DNA from 3 places in the Paucibacter hankyongi genome. Region 3 is predicted to be linked to each of the others. Evidence: predicted binding sites of a transcription regulator. Region 3 holds the regulator's gene; each other region holds the start of a gene.
The links. The regulator FNR, encoded in region 3, switches genes on or off when oxygen is low (the NO sensors DNR and NnrR bind a similar motif). The targets are predictions, from matches to a motif close to TTGATNNNNATCAA.
Positions count from the first base shown of each region.

Region 1: the regulator FNR is predicted to act here: its motif matches at 8,334-8,347, upstream of WG899_RS00345 (oleate hydratase).
Region 2: the regulator FNR is predicted to act here: its motif matches at 1,228-1,241, upstream of WG899_RS18275 (DUF2189 domain-containing protein).

Region 1 is NZ_JBBHJX010000001.1:73,974-83,788, forward strand. Features, by position in the region: gene WG899_RS00300 (DVUA0089 family protein) at 1-359, opposite strand, end outside; partial or broken gene WG899_RS00305 (hypothetical protein) at 687-920, shown strand; gene WG899_RS00310 (substrate-binding periplasmic protein) at 1,066-1,932, opposite strand; gene WG899_RS00315 (GNAT family N-acetyltransferase) at 1,965-2,546, opposite strand; gene WG899_RS00320 (rhodanese-like domain-containing protein) at 2,554-3,012, opposite strand; gene pdxR (MocR-like pyridoxine biosynthesis transcription factor PdxR) at 3,116-4,558, shown strand; gene WG899_RS00330 (rhodanese-like domain-containing protein) at 4,723-5,097, shown strand; gene WG899_RS00335 (SMP-30/gluconolactonase/LRE family protein) at 5,131-6,066, opposite strand; gene WG899_RS00340 (Lrp/AsnC family transcriptional regulator) at 6,149-6,604, opposite strand; gene WG899_RS00345 (oleate hydratase) at 6,675-8,273, opposite strand; gene WG899_RS00350 (Crp/Fnr family transcriptional regulator) at 8,383-8,955, opposite strand; gene WG899_RS00355 (FAD-binding oxidoreductase) at 9,080-9,815, opposite strand, start outside.
Region 2 is NZ_JBBHJX010000015.1:60,617-70,431, forward strand. Features, by position in the region: gene WG899_RS18265 (YitT family protein) at 1-141, opposite strand, end outside; gene WG899_RS18270 (DUF2788 domain-containing protein) at 138-356, opposite strand; gene WG899_RS18275 (DUF2189 domain-containing protein) at 386-1,177, opposite strand; gene mnmH (tRNA 2-selenouridine(34) synthase MnmH) at 1,282-2,346, opposite strand; gene WG899_RS18285 ([protein-PII] uridylyltransferase) at 2,343-4,976, opposite strand; gene map (type I methionyl aminopeptidase) at 4,981-5,784, opposite strand; gene WG899_RS18295 (undecaprenyl-diphosphate phosphatase) at 5,925-6,749, opposite strand; gene WG899_RS18300 (TetR/AcrR family transcriptional regulator) at 6,941-7,579, shown strand; gene WG899_RS18305 (efflux RND transporter periplasmic adaptor subunit) at 7,639-8,808, shown strand; gene WG899_RS18310 (efflux RND transporter permease subunit) at 8,825-9,815, shown strand, end outside.
Region 3 is NZ_JBBHJX010000003.1:227,444-237,258, reverse strand. Features, by position in the region: gene WG899_RS07015 (heavy metal translocating P-type ATPase) at 1-2,292, shown strand, start outside; gene ccoS (cbb3-type cytochrome oxidase assembly protein CcoS) at 2,303-2,503, shown strand; gene ccoN (cytochrome-c oxidase, cbb3-type subunit I) at 2,525-3,970, shown strand; gene ccoO (cytochrome-c oxidase, cbb3-type subunit II) at 4,003-4,626, shown strand; gene WG899_RS06995 (cbb3-type cytochrome oxidase subunit 3) at 4,643-4,798, shown strand; gene ccoP (cytochrome-c oxidase, cbb3-type subunit III) at 4,795-5,718, shown strand; gene ccoG (cytochrome c oxidase accessory protein CcoG) at 5,735-7,225, shown strand; gene WG899_RS06980 (hypothetical protein) at 7,273-7,536, shown strand; gene WG899_RS06975 (hypothetical protein) at 7,533-7,859, shown strand; gene fnr (fumarate/nitrate reduction transcriptional regulator Fnr) at 7,992-8,729, opposite strand; gene hemN (oxygen-independent coproporphyrinogen III oxidase) at 8,933-9,815, shown strand, end outside.

The DNA.
Region 1 (9,815 bases), on a different contig from region 3:
CAGGCATCCCGAATTCTTCCGTTGGGGGCTGCATTGACTGCCGAAGGGCCGCAACCACCAGAATCTTTCGAATCATCGTTCTGGGCCAGCAACAGGCCATCGCTATTGAACAAAGCGAGCACGCTGTCAAAGCCGCCATGGTGCACCACCGTGCCGTCGGCCTGCGTGCCGCCGCCGTAGCCATAAGACACGAGTCGCACGGTGGACGAGCCATCGGCCTTGAAGTTAAAGAACTGCACTTCATTAGCATCTGCGAAAGTGCCCTTGAAGGAGAAGTTCACAGGGCCCGCCTGAGCCGCCAAGGACACGAAAGCCAAGCCCATGGCCGCACTCAATTGTTTCAACTTATCAGTCAACATAAACAATTACTCTCAAATACTTTTTATTGAATTAACAAACAGCTGTCGCTGCCCCACCCTGCAAAAGACGCAGCCAAGCCGCGACGAGCACTGGGGTTTCCACCCGCGGCTTGGCTGGCGACAATGTAGCCGATTGACTGTTGAGTTATGCGGCCACTAAAAAGTGGCTTTTACCCAAAACAAAGGTCCTGCTTCCGCACCCCTCGCCTGACCTTCTGATGAGGCCGGATCGCAACCGACGAGGGCCGCACCCTCAGCACAAGCCCAGACAAGGAAAGCTCCATGGCCCGCGCGACCGCAGCATTCGCCGCCAAGACTAGCGACGTCAGCATTGAGTTGGCGCGCTCCACCAACGAAGAGATGCAATCACAGCTGTACCAACTGCGCGACTTCCACGCTGCCCGCCGCACCGGGTCGGGTGCGTTGCTGGCGCGCCTGCAGCAGGCGGTGATGGCCAACAACATCTTCGAAGTCTTGATGGATGCGGTGCAGGTCTGCTCCTTGGGCCAGATCACCTCGGCGCTGTTTGAGGTGGGCGGGCAGTATCGCCGCAGCATGTAAATCGGCCAGGGGCCATGGCCCGATACCAAGCGTCAAAAGGCCTCCCTTGGGAGGCCTTTTTGCTAACCTCATCGGCGCAAATCAGGGGGCGCTTCAGCGCGCTGCATTAACACCCTACTTCATCACCCTACTTCAGCGCCCTACTTCAGCGCGGCGCTTTGAGCGCGATGACCGCCGCATCGCTGTGGTCCATATTCACATGCTCGCGCACCCATGGCTCCGGCATGTATTGCAAGTAGAGGCGCTGCAGGCTGCCGTCTTGCACCAGCGCCGCCACCGCCGCGCGGATGCGCGACCTGTCGGCCTCGGAGACGCGCTGGCGCGACAGGTACAAGCCGATCTGCGCCGGGGGCAAGCCCTGCAGTGCAGTCATGGCGAAGTCTTCCGCCTGCCGATTCGGCGCATGCGGGCCGCCCGACTGCAGGCGCCCCAAGATGAAGGAGGCCGGCAAGAGGCTGAAATCGGCCAGGCCATTGATCAAGCGCTCGGTCACGCGCGGCACGTCGGTGACGTAATCAACCCTGCCCTGCGCCTCCAACTGCTTGACCAGTTGTTCGTAGGCGTCGCCCCAGCTGTAGCTGCGCGGCAAGGCCACACGCCCGGTCTGTTGCAACAAGGCTGCCGTGTCGGCCAACTCAAACTGGCGTTTACGCATGGATACCAACAAGGTCGAGGTCGTCACCATCGGCATGAACAGCCCGACCTTGTCGCGTTCACTGGTGCGGGTGGCGGGCAGCAAGACGCTGGTTTCGCCGCCCTCCACAAAGCTGCGCACCACCCTGGCCCGCGGCAACAGCCGGTACTGGATGTCTAACTCGCAACGCTGACCGACCAAGCGCAAGAAATCGGCAAAGATGCCGCGCACCGTGGCGCCCTCGGCGATCACACTCGGCGGGTTATGCCCCACCTCGACCAGCAGCGTTTGCCGACCATTCGCTCGCACCCGCGTCGCCACAGCCCAGAGCGCGGTGGCCAGCAGGAGCGAGCGACGATGGAGGCATGTCTTGTTCATGCGGCCTTGCGGGCGTGATCAGAAGATCGAGCTTAGCAGCGCGCAAGCGTCAGACCAGACAGGTTTTCACCAACTGCGCCCGGCAAAGCGCCGGCTTGGCCCAGGTCGGCGAGGCGGTCAGACGGAGGGACAAGAGCACCCAGAGGCAGCGTGAAGCGGGTCTTGTCCAGCGCCGTCGCACCGGCACGCAGATAGAACCGCGTCGCGCGCCGATTCCAAGCCGGCGTTTGCCATTGCATGTCGCAGCAGCCCTTGAGGTGGCCAAACGCCGCCAAGGTCTGCATCAGCGCCAAGCCCATACCCCGGCCGCGCGCCCCCTGGCGCAGATAGAGGCAATCCATATGCAGAAAAGGCTGGGCCGCCATAGTTGAAAAATCGATGGTCACGCTGGCATAACCCTGCACCTGCTCAGCCACAAGCAGAAGCCAGGCATGAACGCGCCCCGCCTCAAGGGCATGGGCCAGTCGCTCGCTCAGGCCGGCGTCTGCGCGGGAAGCCAGGCGCTCGTACTCGGCATGTTCGACGCACAAGACCGCGAGCGTTGGGGCATCGCCGGCATGGGCCGGCCGAATCTGCATATGCATCTGCAGGGGCCGCCCCGACGCTGTGGCCAAGCCTGGCTCAGGCGCAGCCACACTGAATGGCCGGCGCACCGGCGTCCAACTCGCCCGGCTCGGTGCCAGTGGCCACCGCGTGCCCATCTCGGATCCAGAAATCCAAGCCGCCGAGCATCTCCTTGACCTTGAAACCAAGCCGGGCCAGTTTGTAGGCGCCCTTGGTCGAGCCATTGCAGCCGATGCCATCGCAATAAGTGATGTAGGTCTTGCTGCGGTCAAGGCCGGCAGTGCTGGCTTCGTCCATCAGACGGTGCGGAAAGCTCAAGGCGCCGGGCACATGGCCAGCGGCGTACAAGGCTTCGGAGCGGGTATCGATGACGACGATGTCGGCGACACGGGCACGCAGGTCTTCGGCCACGTCCCAGGCATCGGCGTGCAGGTGCAGTTTGGCCAGAAAGAAGTCGGCACTCTGCGTCGGTGTTGGCGCGGGGTAGGACAAGAGGACGGAATTGGCGTTGCTCATTGAGGACTCCTGAAAATTCGCCGGCTTGGCGCTGTGGAACGTTTTCAGTATCCGGCTCATAGGACTTACCATTAAGTCCAATTTCTCAATCCAAATAAGACCAATGAGCAAGCCTAGCCTGTGGTTGCAGCTGTTTGAACGCCAGGCCGGCCGCGGGCTGGGGCGACGCGAACAGCTGTGCGCCGGCCTGCGGGACTCGATGCGCCGCGGCGAGTTGCCGCTGCATGAACGGCTGCCGGCCAGTCGGGTGTTGGCCAGCGATCTCGGCCTGTCGCGCGTCACCGTGGAGGCCGCCTACGGGCAACTGGAGGCCGAAGGCTATTTGCGCCGGGAGGTCGGCCGGGGCAGTTTTGTGGCCATCGAAACCCGCGGCAGCGCGACATCCCTCGCAGCGCAAGGGGTGCTTCCACGATCAACGCCACCCCGTTTGTCAGCCAGAGGTCAACGCATCACCGACGGCGGCGGCTGCGACGATCCGCGTCGGCCGATTGCCTTTGCCGCTGGCAGCCCCGATTTGCAGGCCTTTCCGGCCACGCTGTGGCGCCAGCTGCTGAACAAGCGGCTGAGCCAGGGTGTCGACCTGCTCGGCTATGGCGATCCGCAGGGTTTGGAGGCGCTGCGTGTGGCGATCGCCGGCTATCTGCGTCAATCGCGCGGCTTGCGCTGCGATGCCGGCCAAGTGCTGGTCTTGACCAGTTCGCAGCAGGCGCTTCAATTGGCGGCCACGATGCTGCTGGATGAGGGCGATGCCTTGTGGATGGAGGAGCCCGGCTACCGCGGCGCGGCCACGGCCTTCGCTGCGGCCGGGGCGCGGGTTCTGCCGGTGCCGGTGGACGAGCAAGGCCTTTGCCCCTCGCCCGACCTGGCCGCACCCCGGATGATTTACCTGACGCCCTCTCACCAGTACCCCTGCGGCGTCGCGCTGAGTCTGCCGCGCCGATTGCAGTTGCTGGACCTGGCGCGGCAAGAAAACGCCTGGATCATCGAAGACGACTACGACAGCGAATTTCACTACGAAGGCCGGCCGATGCCCGCCATGCAGGGCTTGGACGAGCATGGCCGCGTGATCTACATCGGCACCTTCTCCAAGGCCTTATTCCCATCGCTGCGGCTGGCCTATATGGTGCTGCCCACAAGCTTGGTAGCAGCGTTGAGCAGTGCGCGCAGCACGCTTGACGGCCACAGCGCGCAGCTGGCCCAGGCGGTCACCGCCGACTTCATCACGCAGGGGCATTTCGCCAGCCATCTGCGCCTGATGCGCCAGCTCTACCGACAACGGCGCGAACTCTTGCTGGAACAGCTGAGCACCCGAACGGGCTCTTGGCTCCAGCCGATGCCCAGCCCCGGCGGGCTGCAGATCGCGGCGCTGCTGCCCACAGGCAAAGAGCCGCGATTCAGCCGCGCCGCTGCCGCCCTGGGCCTGGCCACGCCGAGCCTGAGTGCACTCTATCGGGGCAAGCCCGCTCAAGACGGTTGGCTGCTGGGTTTTTCTGCGCTCGGCCCAGCACAGATCGTCGAGGCCTGCGGCCTGTTGGGCCGGCTCTAGCGGGCGGCTACAGCCGCGGAACAAATACACGCGGAATGCACACTGAATGCAGGCCAAACGGGCCGTGCCCACCTCCTCAGCCTCAAGTTGGTGTAGAAACGTGGCGTGGTTCGGCGTGTCGATCATTGTTCAGGACCGAACCCACGCTGAGCGAGGAGATCATCATGAGCTGGGCTTCGTTTTACCTACCCGTCGACGCGCAAATGCCGGCCTACGAGCAACCCCAACACGCGCATCCCACGCCAGCGGCGGAGTCGGACGCGCTGCCCGAAGACGCCTTGCTGATCGATGTGCGCTCCTATGCCGAATTCATGGCCGGTCATCTGAGCGACGCGCATTGCCTGCCGCTGCCGCAGATGGCCCATCTGGTCAAACAGATGGCCCCCGACCCCGATGCAGCTATCGTGCTGTATTGCTCTTCGGGTGGGCGCGCCGAGCAGGCGCTGGGTCTGCTGCAAAGAATGGGCTACAAGAATGTGCGCAATGGTGGCGGCGCCATTGCACTGGGCAAGAAGCTGGGCAAGTCGATCGAGCATTGAGGAGACTGGTGCCTCGCCGCGCCGCCGCACTCATCAAAACGTCTTCGCTCCACTGACCGCCAGCAAAACCGCGTAGAGAGAACTGCTGGCGCAGATGAACATGCGGTTGCGCTTTGGGCCACCAAAGACCAGATTCGACACCCGCTCGGGCATCACGATGCGGCCGATCAGCGTGCCATCCGGCAAGTGGCAGTGCACGGCACAGCCGGCGCTGGTCCAGATGCGGCCTTCTTCATCGCAGCGGAAGCCATCGTAAAAGCCGGTGTCACAGGTGATGAAGACCTCACCGCCACTCAAATCACCCTGAGCGCCGACCTGGAAACGCCGCATCGTGCCGCAATCCTGCTCGGTGTCGGCGATGTAGAGCGTGCGCTCGTCGGGTGAGAAAGCCAGGCCATTGGGGCCCTTGAAGTCATCGGCCACCACACGCAGCTCACCCGTTGCAGGGTCAAGCCGATAGACATAACAGCCCGGCTGTTCCTGCTCGGCCTTGATGCCCTCGTAGTTGGAGGTGATGCCGTAGTTCGGGTCGGTGAACCAGATCGTGCCGTCGGACTTGACCACCACATCGTTCGGGCTGTTCAGGCGCCGCCCCTGATAACGATCTGCCAACACGGTGAGGCTGCCGTCATGCTCGGTGCGCACAACGCGTCGGCCGCCATGCTCGCAGCTGATCAGCCGCCCCTGGCGATCGATGGTGTTGCCATTGCTGTAGCCGCTGGGGCTGCGGAACACGCCGACTTGTCCCGTGCACTCGTCAAAGCGCAACATGCGCTCATTCGGGATATCGCTCCAGACCAACGAGCGCAGCGCCGGAAAATACGCCGGCCCTTCGGCCCAGCGGCAGCCGGTGTGGAGTTGCTCCAGCCGGGCGCTGCTGCGCACACAGTCTTCAAAGCGGAGATCAATGAACTCGAACGGGGACGTCGAGGGCGGGGCAAAACTGGTGGTGTTGTTGAGCGTCGTCATGCCCAAAATTCTCGGCCGACTCGGGTGCGGCGACGCGGCGATTCAGGCTTCTAAAACGCAGCTTTGCGGCGTTCTCTCGGGCCTAGAGCGGCAGACTCAGCCCTCGCTTGCTGGTCTCCAACACAAAGGTCGAGCGAAACTTCTTGATATTGCTCTTGTCGAAAAACAGGCGCCGAGTCAGTTGCTCAAAGCCGGCCATATCGACGGCGCTGACGATCAGCACAAAGTCGCTTTCGCCGGCCACGTAATAGCACTGCTGCACCTCGGGCTGTGCGGCCATCTGGCGCTTGAAGCCATCGATCACCGCCTCGCGGCTGGCTTCGGCCAGTTGCACCTCGACGATGGCGGTAACGCCGAACCCCAAGGCGCGCGGCTGCAAGACCGCCACCTGGGCCTCGATCACGCCATCCTCGCGCAGCTTCTTGATGCGGCGTTGCACCGCGGTGGCCGACAAGCCGACCTCGGTGGCAATCGCCTCCGAACTGAGGCGCGCATCTTGCTGCAGCAGGGCCAGGATGCGGCGATCCAATCGATCCATTTCAGGCATGGCTGAAGTATCGACGATACCGCACCCCGCCCCTTTCGGCAGACCGCCCTACTTGAACGCCTTACTTGAACGCCTTCAGCAAGGCCTCAAACTTGGTCTTCACCGCGTGGTCATGCGGAATGATGGCCGGCACTGCACGCTTCACGTTCAGCAACTCATACACCGCCATTTGCGCGGCACGCACCGAGTATTCGACGGTGAACACCACATCGTCGGCAATCTCCACGAACTGGCTGATGAAGGCCAGATTCTTCGAGCTCTTGGGCACCGGCAAGGGGCGATCGCTCAGCGCACGCGGCATGAACATGCTGGTGATGTAGGGCATGCGGCAAGGGATGCAATTGGCTTGCGCCACCGCATCCAAATCAAAACGCAGATGGCCGCAAAGCTCGCGCAAGATCTCTTCACCCGTGCATTCGGCCATGGGCTTGGCCACGAAGTTGCCGACTCGATCGGGGAACAAGGCATAACCCCAGAACACCTGTACATCGGCCGGCTGATTGGCAAAGTGCGGCTGATGCGCCAGCACGATGGACATCAACCAGTTCGAGTCCTTGAAGGTCACCAAGCCGCCAGTACCCGGCTCATTGCCGCTGAAGGCGCGCATCTTGTCGAAGAACACCGTGTCCTTGAGGGTGACGGTGAAGGAGTTCCACATCGACTCGGCAATGCTGCTGTTGAAGGCGGCGGGGTTGCCAAACTCGGGGCGATTCTTGGCCAGCTTTTCCCACAGAGTCCAGCCGCCGCTGTCGCGCTTAGTCAAGGCTGGCGGCGCGCTGTGCATGGAACCCAGGCTGGACGCATCGGTCATGGAGGCGTTCTGGAAGAACACCAGATCATCCGCGCCCACCTCGATGCGCTCGACCGCCCCCGCGCGCTGCAACTGAATGGCAGTCACCACGAACTTGCCACCCTCTTCGCGGTGCTCCAGGTCGGTCGCCTTGGCATCCATCACGAACTGCACGCCCTGGGCTTGCAACCAGGCCTGCAGCGGGCGCACAAAGGAGTCGTACTGGTTGTACACGGTGCGCTTGACGCCGCCCAGCGTCTCAATGCGCGAGAACTCCAGCATGAAACGGTGCAGATAACGCTTGAATTCCACGGCGCTGTGCCAGGGCTGGAAGGCGAAAGTCGTGGCCCACATGAACCAGAACTCGGTCTCGAAGAAAGCGGGCGAGAGCCAGTCGGTGATGGTGGATGTGCCCAGCTCTTCTTCGCTGGCATTGCTCAGGCGCAGCAGTTCCACCCGGTCGTGCATGGAGAAGCCCATGGACTCGACTGGCATCTTGGCGCGCTGACGATTGACCAGGCGCGCCATCGAATGCGCCTTGTGCTTCTCGTTAAAGGCCAGGGTTTCGTCGAACACGCTTTGGCCGGCATGCTCCAGCGAGGGGATGGTCTTGAACAGGTCCCAGGTGCACTCGTAGTTGTCGGTGGTCAGCATGCGGCCGCCGCGCAGCGAGTAGCCGCGCTCGGCGTCACCGGCGCCGTCCAGGCTGCCGCCCATCAGCGGGGCTGCTTCAAAAATGGTGATGTTGGCGCCGGGCACTTTGGCGTCCCGGATCATGAAGGCCGCGGCGGCCATGGAGCCGATGCCGCCGCCGAGCAGATAGGCTTTGATGGAGGAAGAGGCCGGATTGGAAGCAGGTGTTGTCGACATGGCGAAAGAGTGGAATCAACAAAGAGGTGCTCAGCTTCGTCGCTGCAAGCCGCTCTTCAAATGATTCAAATCAATCGCTCGGACTCCTGCGTTCCGACTTTGCGCCAGATCAAGCCCGCAGGCGCTTCCGAATCCGGCTCAAGGCCTCCGGCGTAACGCCTAAATAGTGCGCAATATCGCGCTGCTGGATGCGTCCGGCCAGCCCGGGGTAGCTTTGCAAAAAGGATTGATAGCGCTCCTCGGGCCGCATGGTCAGAAGCTCACGCTCGCGCTGCTCCTTGCGCACGATGTGCCGCTCCAGCAGCTGCAAAACCGCACCTTGCCAGCCGGCGTGGCGATCCATCAGGCCGCGCAGGCTGGCATAAGCAATCTGCTCAACCTGGCAAGACTCCAGCGCAATCGCCGAGTAGTCGGTCTTTTGGCCGGCCACCAGCACATTCGGGCAGGCAAAGAAGTCGCCTTCGCCGATGAAAGACTTGATCCACTCCTCGCCCTGCTCATTGAAATAGCTGAGCTTGACCATGCCTTTGCGGATCACATAGACGAAGGGCTGCCATTCGCCTTCGGCAAAGATGTCGGCGCCCTTGTCGAAGTGCGCCAATCGATACACCGAGGCCAGCTGTTCCCAATCCGGAAGCGGTGCCGCGGCGGCTTGTGCAAAGAGAAGTCGGGTCTGATGCATGAAGCGAGAAAGAAGGATTCAGCGCTGGATACTCGCGTGGACGCCAACTCCAGCCCATGCAGCCGTCCGAACGTTTCGATCGGCCAGGCTCTCCAGCCCCCTCAGTATCGCCGCAGGCCTTCAATCACAGCTTCAATACCAGCTTGACCGGCTGCCCTTCGCTGCGCGGCGCCGCAGGCATGGCGCAGCAAATCAAGGCCTCGCCCGGCGCGGTCTTGAAGGCCGGCGCCCTTGCATAGCTCACCTCGCCCTCCAGCACCTGGGTGCGGCAGCTCCCGCAACTGCCGCCACGGCAGCTGAACTCGGGGTTGAGGCCTCGCGCCTCGGCCAGATCCAGCAGCGAGCCGCTGCCCGGGGTCCAGCGGGCCTCTTTGCTGGAATCGGCAAATTGCACCGCCACATCGACTTGCGCCACCGGCGCCAGCTCAGTCTGAGCAAGCACGATGTCGAGGCGCCGCTGCAGCGAGGCCGGCCCAAAGGCTTCGGCATGGATACGGTCATCGGCCACCCGCTGATCGCGCAGCCCGTCATAGAGGGCCTGCATGAACGGCGGCGGGCCGCACAGATAGAAATCGTGGTCACCAAAAGGCAGCGTCGCTTGCAAGAGCGCCATGTCGATGCGGCCCTGCAGATCGTAGTCGCGCCCCTTCAGGCTGTCCGCCTCGGGCGCATCGGTCACGCGCACGATCTGCACAGCGCCGCCGGCGCGCAGCTGCAGCTCGGCCAATTCCTGGTTGAAGGCGCGATCGGCGTTGTTGCGGGTTGAGTAGAAAAAATAAGTCGGCCGAATACGGCGCTTGCGCAGGCCCTCGAACACCACATGGCGCAGCATCGCCAGCATCGGCGTCACGCCGATGCCG
Region 2 (9,815 bases), on a different contig from region 3:
GACGGTCCCGCCGGTCAAGAGGCCGGCTTGCTTGAACAGCGCGACGCCAAGGGCCACGAACAAGGTGCCCGTGATCACGGCCTGCGCATCCTCCAGCAGCGAGTGGCGGAAGGTGCGGGTGGCGGTCTTGCGGATGTTCATGAACCGAGGCCAGACATGAACCACTTGATCGCGCCCTTGGCCAGGAAGCCGACCATGCCAAAGCCCAGGCCCAAGAGCAGGATGAAGGTGCCAAAGCGTCCGGCCTTGGACTCGCGCGCCAGCTGCAAGATGATGAACACCATGTACAGCATGAACGCGCCGACGCCCCAGGTCAGGCCGAGCTGGGCGATTTCTTGTTCGCTGTATCCAAACATCCTGGTACTTCTCGTTCTTGGTGTTTGATTCAGTCTCGGGTCGAGACCAGGTCGCGGTAGGCGTGCCAGCTGGCGTGGCCCAGCCAGGGCATGATGACGATGAAACCCAGCATCAGCGTGACCATGCCGAACAGCGTCAGCAGCATGATCATTGCGGCCCATAGGGCCACCGGTGCGGGGTACTCCATCACCACGCGCCAGCTGGTGAAGACGGCACCTAGGACGCTGACCTCGCCGATCTGACGGTCCAGCAACAAGGGCACGGCGATCATGGTGGAAGCAAACATCGGCGCGGCCAGCAAGGCACCCAAAGCCAACCAGGCTTCGAACAGATGTGACTCTTCGTTCAGCACCACATGGCGCAGAAAGTCGATCGGCTCATGGATCGGAGTGCTGGTGAAGCCGGTGATCAGCGAGGCTGAGGTCAGGACCCAGCCGACACCGGCGAAGGCCAACAGCACGCCGAACACAACCAAGCGCCCATCGCGGGGACGCCAAGCGCGCAGCACCGAGGCGAAGCTTGGCTTCAGGCCGCGTTCCAGGTCGCGGCTGATCACGTACAGGCCGGTGGCCAGCACCGGAGCAACCAGCAAGAAGCCGCTGAAGGCGCCCGCCAGCAACCAGAAACGGTGACGCGCGATCAAAAAGATCAGGGCGCCAATGACGGCCAGCACCACGCCATGCGCCAATGAAGGGCCGGGGCAGCGCACCAGATCGCCCCAACCGCGCGCCAACCAACCCAAGGGGCGCAGCAATGGGATCGGCTTCACGCCAAACTGGCGGGATTGCTGCAGGGCCTTTTCGGTTTCTAGGATGTGCATGGGGTATCGGATCGAGCTATGCATGCTGCCATGCTCGCATGAGGCGGGCCTTGATGGGCATCAAGACAAACACCTGTTTCATGCGCAAAGTTGAAGGGAGCGGGTCAGGCCGGCGCGAGCAATTCGCGCGCACCAGCTTCCAGCGCGAGCGGTCCGGCGTCGGCCAAGGTCAAACGCCGGGCCTTGGACAGTTGCGGGTAATGGCCGGCCAGCGAGCGTTCGTAGCCGGGGTCGTAATGCTCCAGCATCAACTCGCGAAACACCGCGGCCCAGTCGCCCGCTTGGGCCAGGCCTTGCCAGCGCTTGATGCGTTCATGTCCGCGCATCGGAATCAGCGCGTCGAGCCGGGCGCAGAAGAGTTCGGGCTTGACCATGAAGTGCCCATAGTCCTGCAGCAGCAGCTCGACCCGCGCCTCCTCGCTCATCTCCAGCCAGTAGATGTGTTCGCTATTGCGCATCGCTTCATACAGCGAAGCAGGCATGCGCAACTGGCCGATCTTGCGGCTTTCGCTTTCGACAAAAACCGGCCGAGCCGGGTCGAATTGGAGCAGGCGTTGCCACAACAAGGTGTCAAAACCTTTTTGGCTCGGCTGGGCCTGTTCGGGCAGGGCGCCTAAGACAGAGCCTCGGTGCAGGGCCAGGCCTTCCAGGTCCAGCACCTGCGCACCCAGGCGTTCCAGCGTGTGCAGCAGACGTGTCTTGCCGGTGCCGGTGCGACCGCAAAGGACGTGAAACTGAAAACCATTGGGCTGGGTTTCCAAGGTTTCGCGCACCTGGGCCCGGTAGGCCTTGTAGCCGCCTTGCAACTGGCGAGCCTTGAAGCCGATCTGACCCAGGAACCAAGTCATCGATCCGGAGCGCTGCCCGCCGCGCCAGCAATAGACCAGCGGCCGCCAACCGCGTGCCAAGGGCTCGGCGTGGGCATCCAGGTGGCGCGCGATATTGCGGGCCACCAGTGCCGCGCCGATCTTGCGCGCCTCAAACGGTGAGGTTTTGTAGAGCAGGCCGACGCGGTGGCGTTCTTCGTTGTCCAGCACCGGCCAGTTGAGCGCGCCAGGCATATGGTCCTCGGCGAACTCGGCCGGCGAGCGCACGTCGATGATGGCGTCGAACTCGCTGAGTCTGGACAGCGCCTCGTTGATCTCAATCAGGATGGAGGGCGGTTTCATAGTTGCAACGATACGGCGTCAAGCAATTCGCTTTCGATCTGCAACTGCGCCTTGTTCTGTTGCAGCGCGGCACCGTCGACCAAGAAGGTGTCTTCGACCCGCTCGCCCAAGGTCGAGATCTTGGCCAATTGCAGATTGATGCCGTGGCGGGCCAGCACGCGGGCAATCGCGTACAGCAGGCCGGCGCGGTCGCTGGTGCTGATGGACAGCAGCCAATGCTGCGCCCGCTCGTCCGGGCGCAGGGCAATGCGCGGCGTGAAAGGGAAGGACTTGACGCGCCGCGACAAGCGCCCGCGGCGCGGCTCGGGCAGTGGGCCATCGGCCATCAGCGCCTGGGTCAGCTTGGCTTCGACCAGCGAGACCAAATCGCGGTGATGCAAGTCGACATCGGGGCTGAGCACCTGGAAGGTGTCCAGCGCAAAGCCCTGGCGGGTGGTGTGAACCTTGGCGTCCAGGATGTTGAAACCGGCGCCGTCGAAGTAACCGCAAATGCGAGCGAACAGATCTTGCGCATCGGGCGCGTAGACCAAGACCTGCAAGCCTTCCCCGATGGGTGAGGGGCGGGCTCGCACAATCGGTTTGTCCGTCTGCACATGGCGCCACAGCGAGCGCGCATGCCAAGCCAGATCGCCGGCCTCATGGCGGGCGAAGTAGCTGACCTCCAGCGTTTGCCAAAGCGGCGCCTCGGTGCCCGGCAGCATCGAATGCAGGGCCAGCGCTTGGCGGGCCTCCTGCTTGCGGGCTTCGATGTCGGCCATCAGATTCGGCTGGGCGCCGCCCAGGGCCCGCAGGCTGATGCGGTAGAGATCTTCCAGCAGCTTGCTTTTCCAGGCGTTCCAGACTTTGGGGCTGGTGCCGCGAATATCGGCCACGGTCAGCAAATACAGCGCGGTCAGGTGGCGCGCATCGCCCATTTTCTGGGTGAAGCGGCTGATGACATCCGGGTCGGACAGGTCTTCTTTTTGCGCCACCCTCGACAAGGTCAGATGATGCTGAACCAGGAACACGGCCAGCTCGGTGTCCTGCTTGCTCAGGCCATGGTCACGGCAAAAACGTCGAGTCTCGACGGCACCCAAGTCCGAGTGGTCGCCGCCGCGGCCCTTGGCCACATCGTGGAACAAGGCGGCGATATAGAGCAGCTCCGGCTTGTCCCATTGCGCCGCCAACTGTGAGCAGAAGGGGTACTCGTGCGCGTGCTCGGGGATGAAGAAACGGCGCACATTGCGCAGCACCATCAGGATGTGCTGGTCGACCGTGTAGACATGGAAGAGGTCGTGCTGCATCTGCCCGACGATGCCGCGGAACACCCACAGATAGCGGCCCAGCACCGAGGTCTGGTTCATCAGCCGCATCGCATGCGTTTGCCCTTCGGACTGCCGCAAGATCTGCATGAAGGTGGCTCGATTTGTCGGGTCACGCCGGAAGGCGCTGTTCATCAACTCGCGCGCGTTGTAGAGCGCGCGCAGCGTGCGTGCCGACAAGCCCTTGATGCCCGGAGTTTGCTGGTAGACCAAAAAGGTGCGCAGGATCGCGTGCGGCTCACGGGTGTAGAGGTCGTCGCTGTCGACTTCCAGCATGCCGGCGCGGTCTAGGAAGTGCGGGTCAATGCGCCGCATCAACTGCTGCTGCGAGCCGTTGACCTGCTCCTCCAGATTCAGCAGCAAGATCTGGTGCAACTGGGTCACCGCCTTGGCCGCCCAGTAATAGCGGCGCATCAACACTTCGGAGGCGCGTTGGCCGCGGCTGGCTTCATAGCCAAAGCTCTCGGCCACCGCGTTCTGCAGGTCAAACACCAGTCTGTCTTCGCGCCGACCGGCGACGCTGTGCAGACGCGCGCGGATCAGCTTCAGCAGGCCTTCATTGCGCTGCAACTGGCGGCTCTCAAATGCGGTGATCAGGCCGCGGGCCGCCAGCGCTTTCCAGGTCTTGCCCAGGCCCGCCGCACGAGCAATCCAAATCAACACCTGCAGGTCGCGCAGGCCGCCTGGGCTTTCCTTGCAATTGGGTTCGAGCGAATACGGCGTGTCGTCGTACTTGGTGTGGCGCTGCTGTGCCTCCAGAGTCTTGGCACGCAGAAAGGCGCGGGCATCCATGGCGGCCATCAGCGCCTGTTCCAACTGCTTAAATTGGACGCGCTTGCCGCTCAGCAGACGCGCTTCCAGCAAGGCGGTCTGCACCGTCACATCGCCGGCCGCCTCTTGCAGGCATTCGCCCAGCGTGCGCACCGAGGAGCCGATTTCCAGGCCGATGTCCCAGCAGGCGGTGATGAAGGCTTCGATGCTCGACTTGATGGCGCCAGGGGTATGGGCTTCGACGCCATCGGGCAAGAGCACCAGCACATCCACATCGGAATGCGGATACAGCTCCGCCCGCCCATAGCCGCCAACGGCCACCAGGCAAGCGCCGGCCGGCATCTCGGCGCGGTCCCACAGCTGCTGCAGACTGGCGTCGACGTGGCGCGCCAATTGCCGCAACAACTTTGCTGCGGCCAATTGGGTCGGCGGCGCCGCGCGGAATTCGGTGATCAGGGCCAGCTTGCCGGCCTTGAAGCGCTGGCGCAATTCCGCCAGGCTGGGCAGGGGCACTGCGGCGCCGCTGTTTGCGGTGGCCTCCGGCAAGTGGCTGCCCATCGACTCAGGCGCCGATGAAGGCGGGCGGCGGCGGGCTGCCGGCCGACAGGGTGAAGACTTCGTAACCGGTCTCGGTCACCATCAAGGTGTGTTCCCACTGGGCCGATAGCGAGCGATCCTTGGTCTTGATGGTCCAGCCGTCGTTGTGCTCACGCATATGGCGCTGGCCGGCATTGACCATAGGCTCGATGGTGAACACCATGCCGGGCACCAGGATGTCCAAGGTGCCGGGGCGGCCGTAATGCAGCACCTGCGGCTCTTCATGGAAGACCTGGCCGATGCCGTGGCCGCAAAACTCGCGCACCACCGAAAATCCAGCGTTTTCAGCAAAGGTCTGAATGGCGTGGCCGATGTCGCCCAGGTAGGCGCCGGGCTTGACCTTGGCAATGCCCTTCCACATCGCTTCGTAGGTGAGGGCGCACAGGCGCTTGGCCGCGATCGAGCCCTCGCCGACGACGAACATGCGGCTGGTGTCGCCATGCCAGCCGTCCTTGATGACGGTGACGTCGATGTTGACGATGTCGCCGTTTTTCAGCGCGCGACCATCGGGAATGCCGTGACAGATCACGTCATTGACCGAGGTGCAAATGGACTTGGGGTAGGGCGTATAGCCGGCGGGCTGGTAGTTCAGCGGCGCGGGAATGGCCTGCTGCACATTGACGATGTAGTCATGTGCCAGCTTGTCGAGTTGTTCGGTGGTGATGCCTGCTTGGACATGCGGCGTCAGCATGTCCAGCACTTCGGAGGCCAAGCGCCCGGCCATACGCAGAGCGGGGATATCGGCGCCGGATTTGATCGTGATCGTCATCCGGGCATTTTAGCTTTGCGGCCGAAGCCACCGAGCGAGTCGGGCTATCGTTTGGCGGCTGGTTCGGCTTGGCGAGCGCTGCATGCGCGGGCCGCGGGGTCAGGACTTGCCCCCAGCGGCCTGCGCGAGGGTTCAGCGCATCAGTCCGCCCAGACCACCAAACCGCTCCATGCCGTGGCCAGCACGATGATGCCGAAGGCGATGCGGTAGTAAGCGAAGGGCACAAAGCTGTGGCTGGAGATGTAGCGCAACAGCCAGCGCACACAGATCCAGGCGCTCAGGAAGGAGAACAGCAGACCAACGCTGAACATCGGGATGTCCGCGGCGCTGAGCAGGGCACGCTCTTTGTAGAGGCTGTAGATGCCGGCGCCGATCAAGGTCGGGATGGCCAGGAAGAAGGAAAAGTCGGTGGCCGCCTTGCGCGACAAGCCCATCAACATGCCGCCGATGATGGTCGAGCCGGAGCGGCTGGTGCCCGGCACCATGGCCAGGCATTGGATCAGGCCCACCTTCAAGGCATCCAGCGGGCTCATGTCATCGACGGTTTGAATGCGCACCACGGCTTGCTGGCGGCGCTCCGCCCACAGAATGATGAAGCCGCCCAAGATGAAGGTGGTGGCCACCACGGTGGGGGTGAACAAGTGCGCCTTGATCGCCTTGCCAAACAGCAGGCCCAGCACCACTGCCGGCAGGAAGCCGATGGCGACATTGATCACAAAGCGGCGCGCGCGGGCATCCGAGCCCAGGCCGGCGGCCACTTCGCGCAGACGCTGGCTGTAAACCAAGATGACGGCAAAGATCGCGCCGGTCTGGATGGCGATGTCAAACACCTTGCTTTTGGCGTCATCAAAGCCGAGCAGGGCGCCGGCCAGTATCAGGTGACCGGTGCTGGAAATCGGCAAAAACTCGGTCAGGCCTTCGACGATGCCCATGATGGCGGCCTTGATCAGCAAAATGGCGTCCAAACGCTACTCCCTCAAAATGAATGGCCGCGATGATAGCCGGCGCTCATGTCGGTACTGGAACCCGCGATCGGTGGCGCCGGCGGCAAGGCCATGCGGATGGACCTTTCGGGGTCAGGCCTTGACCGCTGCGAGGGCGGGCGAATACATTAATGACCAATTGGTCATTAGCGACTTTGGTCGACCATCCCCACTTGAGTACATCCCCTCGTCAGAGACGCAAAGAAGCTCGCCCGCAGGAGTTGCTGGCGGCTGCGCTGGCCCTGTTTGTTGAGAAGGGCTTTGCCGCTACGCGCTCGGAAGAAGTGGCGGCGCGCGCCGGCGTGTCCAAGGGGACGCTCTACCTCTACTACCCGAGCAAGGAAGAGTTGTTCAAGGCGGTAGTGCGCGAAAACCTGTCGGCTCGCATCGCCGAAGCGGTGGAACTGGCAGCCCAGCACCAGGGCTCGGTGACCGACTTGCTGCGCCATGTGATGCAGGCCTGGTGGCAACAAGTGGGCTCCAGTGCTGCCGGAGGCATCACCAAGATCATGATGGCCGAGGCCCGCAACTTCCCCGATCTGGCGCGCTTTTATGTCGACGAAGTGGTGGAGCCGGTGCATCGGCTTCTGGGCGGCCTGATCGAACGCGGCATTCGCAGCGGCGAGTTCCGCGCGGTGCCGCCGGCCGAGACGGTGCATGTGTTGATCGGCCCGATGCTGCACATGATTCTTTATGAACACTCCTTTGGGGCCTGCCGTTTGCATGGCCCAGCCATCGACGCGCCCGCTGTGTTGGCGGTGCAGATGGACCTGATTTTGCGTGGCCTGTTGGTCGAACCACCTCGGCTTTGAAACCGGCACGTCGGCACACCGCTGAACCTATTCCCCTTTTTTTCGAAAGCTCCCCAACGATGAAGCCTTGGTTGAAAGTGACGCTGCTGCTGGCCGGTTTGGGGCTCGCGGGTGTGGTGGGTATGAAGCTGCTCAAGGGCCGGCAGATGGCGGCGCCGGTGATGGCCAAGGCCGCCAGTGGTCTGGTGTTGGGTGAGATTGATGTGTTGCGGGTACAGCGTCAGCGCTTTGCCAGCACGCTGGAGATTTCGGGCAATTTGCGCGCGGTGGATACCGCCATGATCAAGGCCAAGGTGGCCGCCGAATTGGCGCAGCTGACGGTGCGCGAAGGCGATACGGTGCGCGTCGGCCAGTTGCTGGGGCGGCTGGATACGGTGGAGCTGGATTGGCGCTTGAAGCAGGCGGAGCAAAACGCTTCCGCGGCCAAATCACAGCTAGACATTGCACGGCGTACGCTCGAGAACAACCGTGCCTTGGTGACCCAGGGCTTTATTTCGGCCACGGCCTTGGACACCGCGGTGGCCAGCGCGGCCGGCGCCGAGGCGAGCTTGCTGGCCGCCAAGGCCGCGGTGGAGTTGGCCCGCAAGGCGCAGGCGGACGCGCTGTTGATTGCGCCAATTTCCGGGCAGGTTTCGCAGCGTTTGGCCCAACCGGGTGAGCGTGTGCCGATCGACGGCCGCATTTTGGAAATCGTCAATCTGGGGCAGATGGAGTTGGAGGCCGCGGTGCCGGCCGAATTGGCCGCCGGCCTGCAAGCCGGCGCCAAGGCGCTGCTGCAGGTGGACGGCATGTCCGCGGAAGTGCCGGCCGTGGTGGCTCGGATCAATCCGTCCGCCCAAACGGGTTCACGCGCGGTATTGGTGTACCTGAAGGTGCAAGGACAAAGCGGTTTGCGCCACGGTATGTTCGCCCGCGGACGTTTGCTGCTGGACGAGCGCGAGGGCTTGGTGGTGGCGCCCAGCGCGGTGCGGGTCGAGAAGGCCAAGCCTTATGTGCTGCAAATCGTGGATGGCAAGACGCGTTCCCAAGGTGTGACGCTGGGGCGCAGCGGCGAGATCGCCGGGCAGGCCGTGCTTGAGGTGCTGACGGGCCTGAACCAGGGCGATCTGCTGCTCTCCGGCGCCGCCGGTCAGGTGGCCGATGGCACGCTGGTGAAGTTGGCCGAGCCCGCCAAGGCCGGCTCGTCGCCTGCTGCGCTCCCCGTGTCTTCCGCACCCGCTTCGCGCTGAACCGGGGTCGCTCGCCATGTGGTTCACACGCGTTTCGATTCAAAACCCGGTGATGGCCGTGATGGTCATGCTGGCCTTTGTGGTGCTGGGCTTGTTCAGCTACCAGCGCTTGTCGGTTGATCAGTTCCCGAATATCGACTTCCCCACCGTGGTGGTTCAAATGGACTATCCCGGTGCCTCGCCGGAGATTGTCGAGAGCGAAGTCACCAAAAAGGTCGAAGAGGCCGTCAACACAGTGGAGGGCATCAACACCTTGACCTCGCGCTCTTACGAGGGCTCCTCGGTCGTCATCATCGAGTTCAACCTCGATGTCGATGGCCGCAAGGCCGCCGAAGATGTGCGTGAGAAGGTCGCCTTGATGCGGCCGACCCTGCGCGATGAGGTGAAAGACCCGCGCATCTCGCGCTTCGACCCACAAAGCACGCCGATCTTTAACGTCGCCGTGCTCTCGGAGGATGGCCAGCGCAGCACCCAGGAACTGACAACCTGGGCCACCCAGGTGTTGCAAAAGCGCCTGGAGAATGTGCGCGGTGTCGGCTCGGTCAGCGTGGTGGGCGGATTGCAGCGCCAGGTGCAGCTGCGGCTACGCCCGCAGGCGATGGAGTCCTTGGGCGTCACGGTGGATCAGGTGTTAGCGGCGGTGAAAAGCGAGAACCAAGAGCTGCCGCTGGGCTCGATCCGCTCGGCCGATCAGGAACGGGTGGTGCAAATCAATGCGCGCTTGAAGACGCCCGCCGACTTCCGCGACATCGTGGTGGCGCGCAAGGCCGGCAATTCGATCAAGCTGTGGCAAATCGCCGAGGTGGTGGACGGCCCGCAAGAGGTCGAAAGTCTGGCGCTGTACAACGGTCAACGCACCGTGCTCTTGAGCGTGCAAAAGAGTCAGGGCGAGAACACCATCGAGGTGGTGGACGGCCTGAATCGCGCCTTGAAGGAGGCCGCCCCCATCACGCCCAAGGGCATCATGACCGAGATCAATCGCGACAACTCGCGGGCGATTCGGGTTT
Region 3 (9,815 bases):
ACCCGTTGGCTGAATGCGGCCGATGGCTTGGCGTTGGGTCTAGGCGCGGCGGGCGCGGTTGGAAATGCGGGAGATGGGGGCCATGTGGCCGGCGTCGACCCGGACGCCGTGGCCGAATCGCAGTTTCAGCTCTCGGGCCTGCATTGCGCCGCCTGTGCGGGCATCATCGAACAGGCCTTGCGGGAGTTGCCTGGCGTGAAGTCCGCGCGCGTCAATGCCGCCAGTGCGCGCTTGACCCTGCGGTGGCAGCCGGGGCGCAGCAATCTGGCGCAGGTGCTGGCGCGCGTTGAGCGTGCCGGTTATGGCGCCGCACCCGACGTGGCGGCGCCGGCACGGCAGTTGCGGGAGCGCGAGCATCGCCAAGCCTTGTGGCGCTTGTTCGTGGCCGCCTTTTTGATGATGCAGGTGATGATGATGGCGGCGCCGTCGTATTTCGCCGCGCCCGGCGAGATCAGTCCTGACCTTGTGCGTTTGCTGCAATGGGCTTGCTGGGTCTTGAGTCTGCCGGTTTTATTTTTCTCGGCCGGGCCGTTTTTCCGTGGTGCCTGGCAGCAGATTCGGGCCGGTCGACTGGGCATGGACGTGCCGGTGGTGCTGGGCTTGGTGGTGACCTTTGTGGCCAGCAGCGGCGCGTTGTTCGAGCCAGGTGGATTCTTTGGCGACGAGGTCTTCTTTGATTCTTTGACCATGTTCGTGGCCTTTTTGCTTGGCGGGCGCTATCTTGAATTGCGGGCGCGCCACCGGGCGGCGATGGTTTTGGAACAGGCCGCCAATCGCTTGCCCGACGCCGTCGAGCGCATTGCGCCTGACGGCAGCGTTGAGCGGGTGGCGCCCAGCCGTTTGAGGGCTGGGGATTTGGTGCGCGTGGTCGCTGGTCAGGCCTTTCCGGCTGACGGACTGGTGGAGCGCGGCAGCAGCGCGGTCGACGAGTCCTTGCTCAGTGGTGAATCATTGCCGGTTGCCAAGCAGGCGGGCGACGAGGTGGTGGCGGCCAGCATGAATTTGCAGGCGCCCTTGCTGATGCGGGTCTTGCGCGTTGGCGCCGATACCCGGCACGAGGCGATTGTTCGTCTGATGCGTGAGGCGATGACGCAGCGTCCCGCCGCCACCGAATTGGCGGACCGCGTGGCCGGCCCGTTTTTGTGGGCGGTGCTGTTTCTGGCGGCCGCTGGCGCCTTAGCCTGGCACTTCATTGACCCGAGCCGTTCGGTCTGGGTGGCGGTGTCGGTGTTGATCGTGACCTGCCCTTGCGCCTTGTCCTTGGCGGCGCCCTCGGCCCGCTTGGCGGCCACGGCCGCCCTGGCCAAACGCGGTTTTCTGCTGGTGAAGCTGGATGTGCTGGAGACGCTGTGTCGGGTCGATACGGTGGTGCTGGACAAGACCGGCACCCTGACCGAGGACCGCATGGAATTGCTGGAAGTTCGCCTTGCGGGGGCGGACGAGCTTGTGGCCGACGGACGCTCAAACGCGCAGGCCGAGGCGCTCTTGGCGCTGGCGCGTGATCTGGCGCGCCATTCGCAGCATCCGTTTTCGCGTGCTTTGGCTGATCCATTGGCGCATTCTTTGGCGGCCGATGCGCCCCAGCAGGACTGGCAGCAGGTCAGCGAGCAGGCCGGCCTGGGCTTGCAGGCTCAGGATGGCCAAGGCCAGGTATGGCGTTTGGGTGCGCCGGCCTGGGTGGCCGAGGGTCAGGTCTTGCCGGCTGATGTGCAACTGGCCTTTGGGCGCTCGGGTGCCTTGTTGTGGCTGCGCTTTGGTGAAGTCTTGCGGGAGGATGCCATCGCGGCCGTGGCTGCCCTGCACCGGCAGGGGCTGCGCACGGTCTTGTTGTCGGGCGATGCGCCCGAGCGGGTCAGTCGTTTGGCTCAGGCTGCGGGTGTGCAGCAGGCAAAGGGCGGCGCCACGCCGGCCAGCAAGTTGGCGCACGTGGCCGCAATGCAGGCCGAGGGGCGCTGCGTTTTGATGGTGGGTGATGGCATCAATGACGCGCCGGTGCTGGCGCGCGCCGACGCCAGCGTGGTGATGGGGCAGGGGGCCATGCTGGCTCGTGCCAGTGCCGACGCCCTGCTGCTGTCGAACCGCTTGGCCGACCTCGCAGGCGCGCGCGCCTTGGCTCTGCAAAGCGCCCGTGTGATTCGCCAAAACCTGGGCTGGGCCGCGGCCTATAACGCAGCCTGTATACCTTTGGCGTTAGCGGGTTTGTTGCCGCCCTGGGCAGCCGGGCTGGGCATGGCCAGCAGTTCCTTGTTCGTCATCTTGAATGCCCAGCGCTTGGCGTTCGTCAAACCCTGAAGGCCCGCGCATGGATGTGATGTATCTCTTGATCCCTGTCTCGGTGCTGCTGGTCCTGGTGATCGTGGGCATTTTCGGGTGGGCAATTAACAACGGTCAGTTGGAAGATTTGGAACGCGAAGGGGGGCGAATCTTGGAAGATGCTTCCGAGGTTGACCAACATCAAGTTTTCACCCGCGGCGGTGGCGAAGAATCGCCTCCGTCTAACTAGAAGCTGCAAGGAGCCAAACAAATGGCAAATACTGCTGCGCCGGTCATGTCGACCGGAGGCGTGTACGAAGACGGAGTGGTGCGGGCCTTTGCGCTTGCCGCCGTTCTCTGGGGTGTTGTGGGCATGTTGGTGGGGGTGATCATCGCCGCCCAGCTGACTTGGCCCGAACTCAATCTGGGCATTCCATGGCTCAGCTACGGTCGATTGCGTCCACTGCATACCAATGCGGTGATTTTTGCTTTTGGTGGCTGCACTTTGTTTGCCACCGCCTACCACGTGGTGCAGCGCACCGGCCAAACGCGCTTGTTCGCGCCCGGCCTGGCTTGGTTCACATTCTGGGGCTGGCAGCTGGTCATCCTGTCGGCGGCGTTGACGCTGCCTTTGGGCATCACCAGCGGCAAGGAATACGCCGAACTCGAGTGGCCGATTGACATCTTGATCACCCTGGTCTGGGTGTCTTATGCCGTCGTCTTCTTCGGCACCATTGGCACCCGCAAGGTCAAGCACATTTATGTGGCCAACTGGTTCTTCGGCGCCTTCATCATCGCCGTGGCGCTGCTGCACTTGGTGAACAGCGCGGCCATTCCGGTCAGCCTGTTCAAGAGCTACTCGGCCTACGCCGGCGTGCAAGACGCGATGGTGCAATGGTGGTACGGCCACAATGCCGTGGGCTTCTTCCTGACGGCCGGCTTCCTGGGCATGATGTACTACTACATCCCCAAGCAAGCAGGTCGCCCGGTCTACAGCTACCGCCTGTCCATCGTCCACTTCTGGGCGCTGATCTTCACCTATATGTGGGCCGGCCCACACCACCTGCACTACACCGCGCTGCCGGACTGGGCGCAATCGGTGGGCATGGTGTTCTCGCTGGTGCTGCTGGCCCCGAGCTGGGGCGGCATGATCAACGGCATCATGACCCTGTCGGGTGCCTGGCACAAGTTGCGTGACGACCCGATCCTGAAGTTCCTGATCGTGTCCCTGTCTTTCTACGGCATGTCGACCTTTGAAGGTCCGATGATGTCCATCAAGACCGTCAATGCGCTGAGCCACTACACCGACTGGACCGTGGGCCATGTGCACTCCGGCGCCTTGGGCTGGGTGGGTCTGATCTCCATGGGCTCGCTGTACTACCTGATCCCGCGCATGTTCGGCCGTACCGAGATGTACTCGAAGAAGGCGATCGAGTTGCACTTCTGGATTGCCACGCTGGGTATCGTGCTCTACATCGCTGCGATGTGGATTGCCGGTGTGATGCAGGGTCTGATGTGGCGTGCGGTTAACCCTGACGGCACGCTGGTCTACACCTTTGTGGAAAGCGTCAAGGCGACCTATCCCTTCTATGTCGTGCGTCTGCTGGGCGGCCTGCTCTATCTGGGCGGCATGCTGGTGATGGCTTGGAACGTGGTCAAGACCGTGCAGGTGGGCAGTGCCGTCAAGGCACCGATCCCGACCCTGGTCAACGCCTGATCCGCTGAACGCGAGAACGAGGAGAAATTTTTATGGCATCCACAGAACACAAGGCCAGCGGACACCAGCGCATCGAGACCAGCAACTTCTTGATGATCGTGCTGGTGCTGTTGACGGTGATCGCCGGTGGCGCGGTTGAAATCGTGCCGCTGTTCTTCCAGCGCTCGACCACCGAAGCGGCGCCCGGGCTCAAGCCCTACACGCCGCTGCAACTGGCGGGCCGCGACATCTACATCCGCGAAGGTTGCTACAACTGCCACTCGCAGATGATTCGCCCCTTCCGCTCGGAGACGCTGCGTTATGGCCACTACTCCACCGCTGGTGAGTTCGTCTATGACCATCCGTTCCAGTGGGGCTCCAAGCGTACCGGTCCCGACCTGCACCGTGTCGGCGGCAAGTACAGCGACGAATGGCATCGCATTCACTTGAACAACCCGCGCGATCTGGTGCCCGAGTCGAACATGCCGGCCTATCCCTGGCTGGTCAATGCTCAGCTGAATCCGGCCGATATGGCTCCCAAGCTGAAGGCGCTGCGTACCGTCGGCGTGCCTTACACCGATGCCGACATTGCCGGCGCCGGCGAGGCCGTCAAGGGTCGCACCGAGATGGAAGCGGTGATCTCCTACCTGCAGGTGCTCGGCACCGCTCTGAAGTAAGCACGAGGAGCAAGCAATGGATATCAATGCTTTGAGAATCGCAGTGACCGTGCTGTCGCTGCTGGTGTTCCTTGCAATCGTGGCCTGGGCATACTCCGGTCGCAACAAGGCACGCTTCGATGAATTGGCAGGCATGGCGCTGCAAGATGAAGCCGATGGGAGGCCTCAATGAGTGATTTTTTCTCTGATGGTTGGTCCTTGTTCGTGGCCGGTGTCACGATCCTGGGTCTGGTGTTTTGTATTGTTCTGCTGCTGATCGCGGCGCGTCACCGCGTCATGGCCAGCGACAACAGTACGGGCCATGTCTGGGACGAAGACCTGCGCGAGATGAACAACCCGCTGCCGCGTTGGTGGGCGATTTTGTTCGTGCTGACGGTGGTGTTTTCCGGCGTCTATCTGGCCATGTATCCCGGCCTGGGTTCGAACAAAGGCTCGCTGGCCTGGAGCAGCACGGGCCAATATGACGCCGAGCAAAAGGCGGCTCATGAGGCCATGACCAAGGTCTATGCCGATTTCCAAGGCAAGACGGCCGAGCAGCTGACGCAGATGCCACCCGCGATGGCGATCGGTGAGCGTTTGTTCGCCAATAACTGCGCCGGTTGCCACGGTTCAGACGCCAAGGGCAGCAAGGGTTTCCCGAACCTGACCGACGGTGACTGGCTGTATGGCGGTGAGCCTGAAACCATCGTCAAGACCATCACCGAAGGTCGCAATGGCGTGATGCCTCCGATGGCTGCAGCAGTGGGTGGCCCGGAAGATGTCAAGAACGTGGCCAACTATGTGCTGAGCCTGTCGGGCAGCGCACATAACGCCATCGCCGCACAGCTGGGTAAATCCAAGTTTGGCGCTTGCGCAGCCTGCCACGGCGCGGACGGCAAGGGCAACCAGGCCTTGGGCGCGCCCAACCTGACCGACAAGATCTGGCTGCACGGCTGGGGCGAAGAGGCCGTGATCAATATGATCAACAACGGCAAGAACAATATGATGCCGGCCCACGGCACCCGCTTGAGCGCCGAGCAGATCAATGTTTTGGGTGCTTATGTGTGGGGCTTGTCGCGCGGTGCTTCGTCGACGACGGCGCAGGCTCGTTGAGGTTGATGGCTGTTGAATGACTGATATTGCGTCGAAGCAGCGCGGTACCGCCGCGCTGTCCAAACCCGGTCCCGATGGCGATGCGGTGATCGAAATCGTGTCGCTTTATGCGGCACAGAAGAAAATCTATCCGCGCGCCGTCAGCGGCCTTTTCGCCAGCTGGCGTTGGGGCTTGGTTTGGTTCACGCAGCTGTTGTTTTACGGCCTGCCCTGGCTGGATTGGAATTCGCGCCAAGCGGTGCTGTTCGATCTGGCCAGCCGCCGTTTCTATATCTTCGGCTTGGTCCTGTATCCGCAGGACTTCATTTACCTGACGGGCCTGCTGCTGATCTCAGCCTACGGTCTGTTCTTGTTTACCGCCGTGGCTGGGCGGCTCTGGTGTGGGTTTGCCTGTCCGCAGACGGTCTACACCGAGATTTATATGTGGATCGAGAAACAGTTTGAAGGCGACCGTCAGGCTCGCATCAAGCTGGACAACGGTCCCTGGAATTTCAACAAACTCTGGCGCAAGAGTGGCAAGCAGTTCACTTGGATCGCGCTGGGTTTGTGGACTGGTTTCAGCTTCGTCGGCTACTTCACGCCGATCAAGCAACTTTGGGCCGAGGCCTTCACCTTGGGCTTTGGGCCCTGGGAATGGTTCTGGGTCCTGTTCTACGGTTTTGCCACCTACGGCAATGCAGGCTATATGCGTGAGCAGGTCTGCAAATACATGTGTCCTTATGCGCGCTTTCAAAGCGCCATGTTCGACAAGGACACCTTGATCATCAGCTACGACGCTGAACGCGGTGAACCGCGTGGTTCGCGTAGCAAAAAAGCCAGTGCAGATGAGATCAAAGCCCAGGGCCTGGGCTCCTGCATTGACTGCACCTTGTGTGTCCAGGTGTGCCCGACCGGTATCGACATCCGCAAGGGCCTGCAGTATGAGTGCATTGGCTGTGCGGCTTGTGTCGACGTCTGTGATGGCGTGATGGACAAGATGAATTACCCGCGCGGTCTGATTCGGTATGACACGCAAAATGGCCTGGCCCAACACCTGAGCAAGGCGCAGAAACTGCGTCGCATGTTCCGCCCGCGGGTGGTTTTGTACAGCGTGGTGTTGGTGGTTCTGTGCTCGGCTTTGCTCGGCAGTTTGTTGTTCTTGCGCAGCCCGGTGAAGCTCGATGTGGTGCGGGATCGCGGCGTGATGGCGCGTCTGGTGGAGGATGGCTATATCGAGAATCTGTACCGCCTGCAGGTCATGAACGCCTCCGAGCAGGTTCGCAGTTACACCATCACGGTCAGTGGCATGGAGCAACTCGCCCTGGCCAAGCCAGTTGAAATGACGGTGCAGCCCGCGGAAGCGCGTTGGGTCTCGGTGGCGCTGCGGGTGCCGCCCGAGGTGGCCGCCAAGGCCGGTACCGGCGCCCATGCCATCAAGTTCCAATTGAATGGCGCCGAAGTGGCGGGCTCTGTCTCGAAGGCGGGGCTGGCCTTGGAAGAAAAATCAACCTTTGTGGTGCCGCGCTAAGCTGGCGGTGCTAAGTTAATGAATCGCGGCGACGGAGACAAATGATCATGAGTACGCAAGACAAGAGCACGCAGACCTTGGCTGCTTCGGAAGGCCGCAAGTCCAAGTCCTGGTGGCGTGAGCCGATGATGTGGCTGGTGGTGGGTGGACCGAGCCTGGTGGTGGTGGCCAGTTTTGCCACCTTGAGCCTGGCCCTGAGTCATCCCGATCCGGTTCTGCAGGAGCAGGTGGTCAGCAGCAAGGCCAGCGGTACCAAGGCCATGTTGCCCGCGCGTGAGGCTCGCAACCACGCCGCCACAGGTGGGCAATGAATTCGCCGATCGGCTCTCCCTCCGCCGATCTGCCTGAGGCGCAAGGCGACGGTAGCAGCCGTCTGAGCCGCATGGCCATGGCGGTGATCTGGCCATCTTTCCTGATGGCGGGGGTGGTGGAGGCCTTGGTGTTTGCCGTGGTCGACCCGAGCGATCTGACCTGGTTTGGCGGGGCGCCAATGGACTTGCCTAGGCAAGCCATCTATACCTTGAGTTTCCTGCTGTTCTGGCTGGTCATTGGGCTGAGCTCCAGCCTGAGCTTGCTGCTGGCTGACCTGCCGAATCAGCCCGAGAACCCGCATCCGCGGGCTTGGCCGCGTTGAACCTAGCGTCTAGGTTTGCAGCAGGAGGCGAGCGAACAGTTTTGCGCGAGCGCAGGGGGGGGCAGGGCGTACGGGGGGCAGGGCGCCGTGACCGGCTTTCCTCCCCCAGCACAGACCTCGGCCTAGTTTGGTTCAGCAGGCTGTACTGTTGACCAGCTTTTGCAGGCCCGCTTGATCCAGGATGCGCAGATGACGCTGCTTCACTTCCAGCAGCCCTTCATCCTGGAACTTAGAGAAGGTGCGGCTGACGGTCTCCAGCTTCAAGCCCAGATAGCTACCAATCTCTTCGCGCGTCATGCGCAGCACCAGCGCTGCGGAGGAGAATCCGCGTGCCTGCAGGCGTTGCGTCAGGTTCAGCAAAAACGCGGCCAGACGCTCCTCGGCCCGCATGCTGCCCAGCAGCAACATCACGCCGTGGTCACGCACGATTTCGCGGCTCATGATCTTGTGGAACTGACGCTGCAGGTCGGTGAACTCGCGTGACAGCTCTTCCAACTGTTCGTAGGGAATCACGCAGACCGAAGAGTCCTCCAGGGCCACCGCGTCGCAGCTGTGGCGGTCGGTGCTGATCCCGTCCAGGCCCAGCAGTTCACCGGCCATCTGGAAGCCGGTCACCTGATCGCGGCCGTCTTCGGAGGCAACACAGGTTTTGAAAAAGCCGGTGCGCACTGCGTACAAAGATTGAAAACTGTCGCCACTGCGAAACAGGGTGTCACCGCGGCTGACTTGGCGGCGGGTGGCGACCAGTTTGTCGAGTTGAGCCAAATCATCCGAATGCAGGCCCACGGGCAGGCACAGTTCGCGCAAATTGCAGCTCGAACAGGCAACCTTCAGGGGTTCGATCTTGATCGGTAGCGTGGCGTTCATCATGGGCCTTGTTTCGATCCGGCTGGCGTGCCGGCTGACGGCTTCGTCGTGGCGTGAGCGCTCCGACGAGTCCTTGGAGAGTTGCGAAGTTTTGACGGGCATGAGCATGATGTACCTCAAACGTTGCCGCATTGTTGGTGCGAACAAGCGTGGGAAGCTTGATCCTGATCAAGTCGGGTGGCCAAAGCCTTGGCACAGTGTGCGCCATGGTACAGAACATTCAAGCCGCCCCCGCTTCGACCTCTTCGACGGCCACCCCTAATATCAACGAGGATCTGTTGCGTCGGTTCGACGTGTCCGGCCCGCGTTACACCTCTTACCCCACCGCCGATCGATTTGTGGAGGCCTTCACGGCCACCCAGTATGAGCAGGCGCTTGCGCAGCGGGCCAGTGGCTCGCTGGTGGGTGGGGCTTCGCCCTTGTCGCTGTACCTGCACATTCCTTTTTGTGAGTCGGTTTGTTATTACTGCGCCTGCAACAAGGTCATCACCAAGCATCATGACAAGGCCGCCGAGTACCTCGAAGCCCTGATCATCGAGATGGACCTGACGCTGGCTCATCTGGGTCGCGGTGCTTCGGTGTCTCAACTGCATCTGGGTGGCGGTTCGCCGACTTTTTTGAGCGATGCCGAGTTGACCCTGCTGATGCAGGCGCTGCGCGAGCGCTTCAAGGTGGCGCCGGGGGCCGAGGTGTCGATCGAGGTTGATCCGCGCACCGTCACGAACGAGCGACTGCGCCACTTGCGTGAACTCGGCTTCAATCGCCTCAGCTTCGGCGTGCAGGATTTCGATGCCGATGTGCAAAAGGCGGTGCACCGAATTCAAAGTTACGAAAGCGTCGAGGCCTTGATGCGCGCCTCGCGCGAGTTGGGCTTTGAGTCCACCAATGTGGACTTGATCTACGGTCTGCCATTGCAAACGCCGGAGTCTTTTGCGCGCACGATTGCGCAGGTGGGGGCCTTGAAGCCGGATCGGATCGCGCTCTATGGCTATGCCCACTTGCCGCAACGCTTCAAGCCGCAGCGCCGGATTGATTCGACGCAGTTGCCGCCGGCCGCAGACAAGGTGGCGATGCTGGCTGGAGCCATTG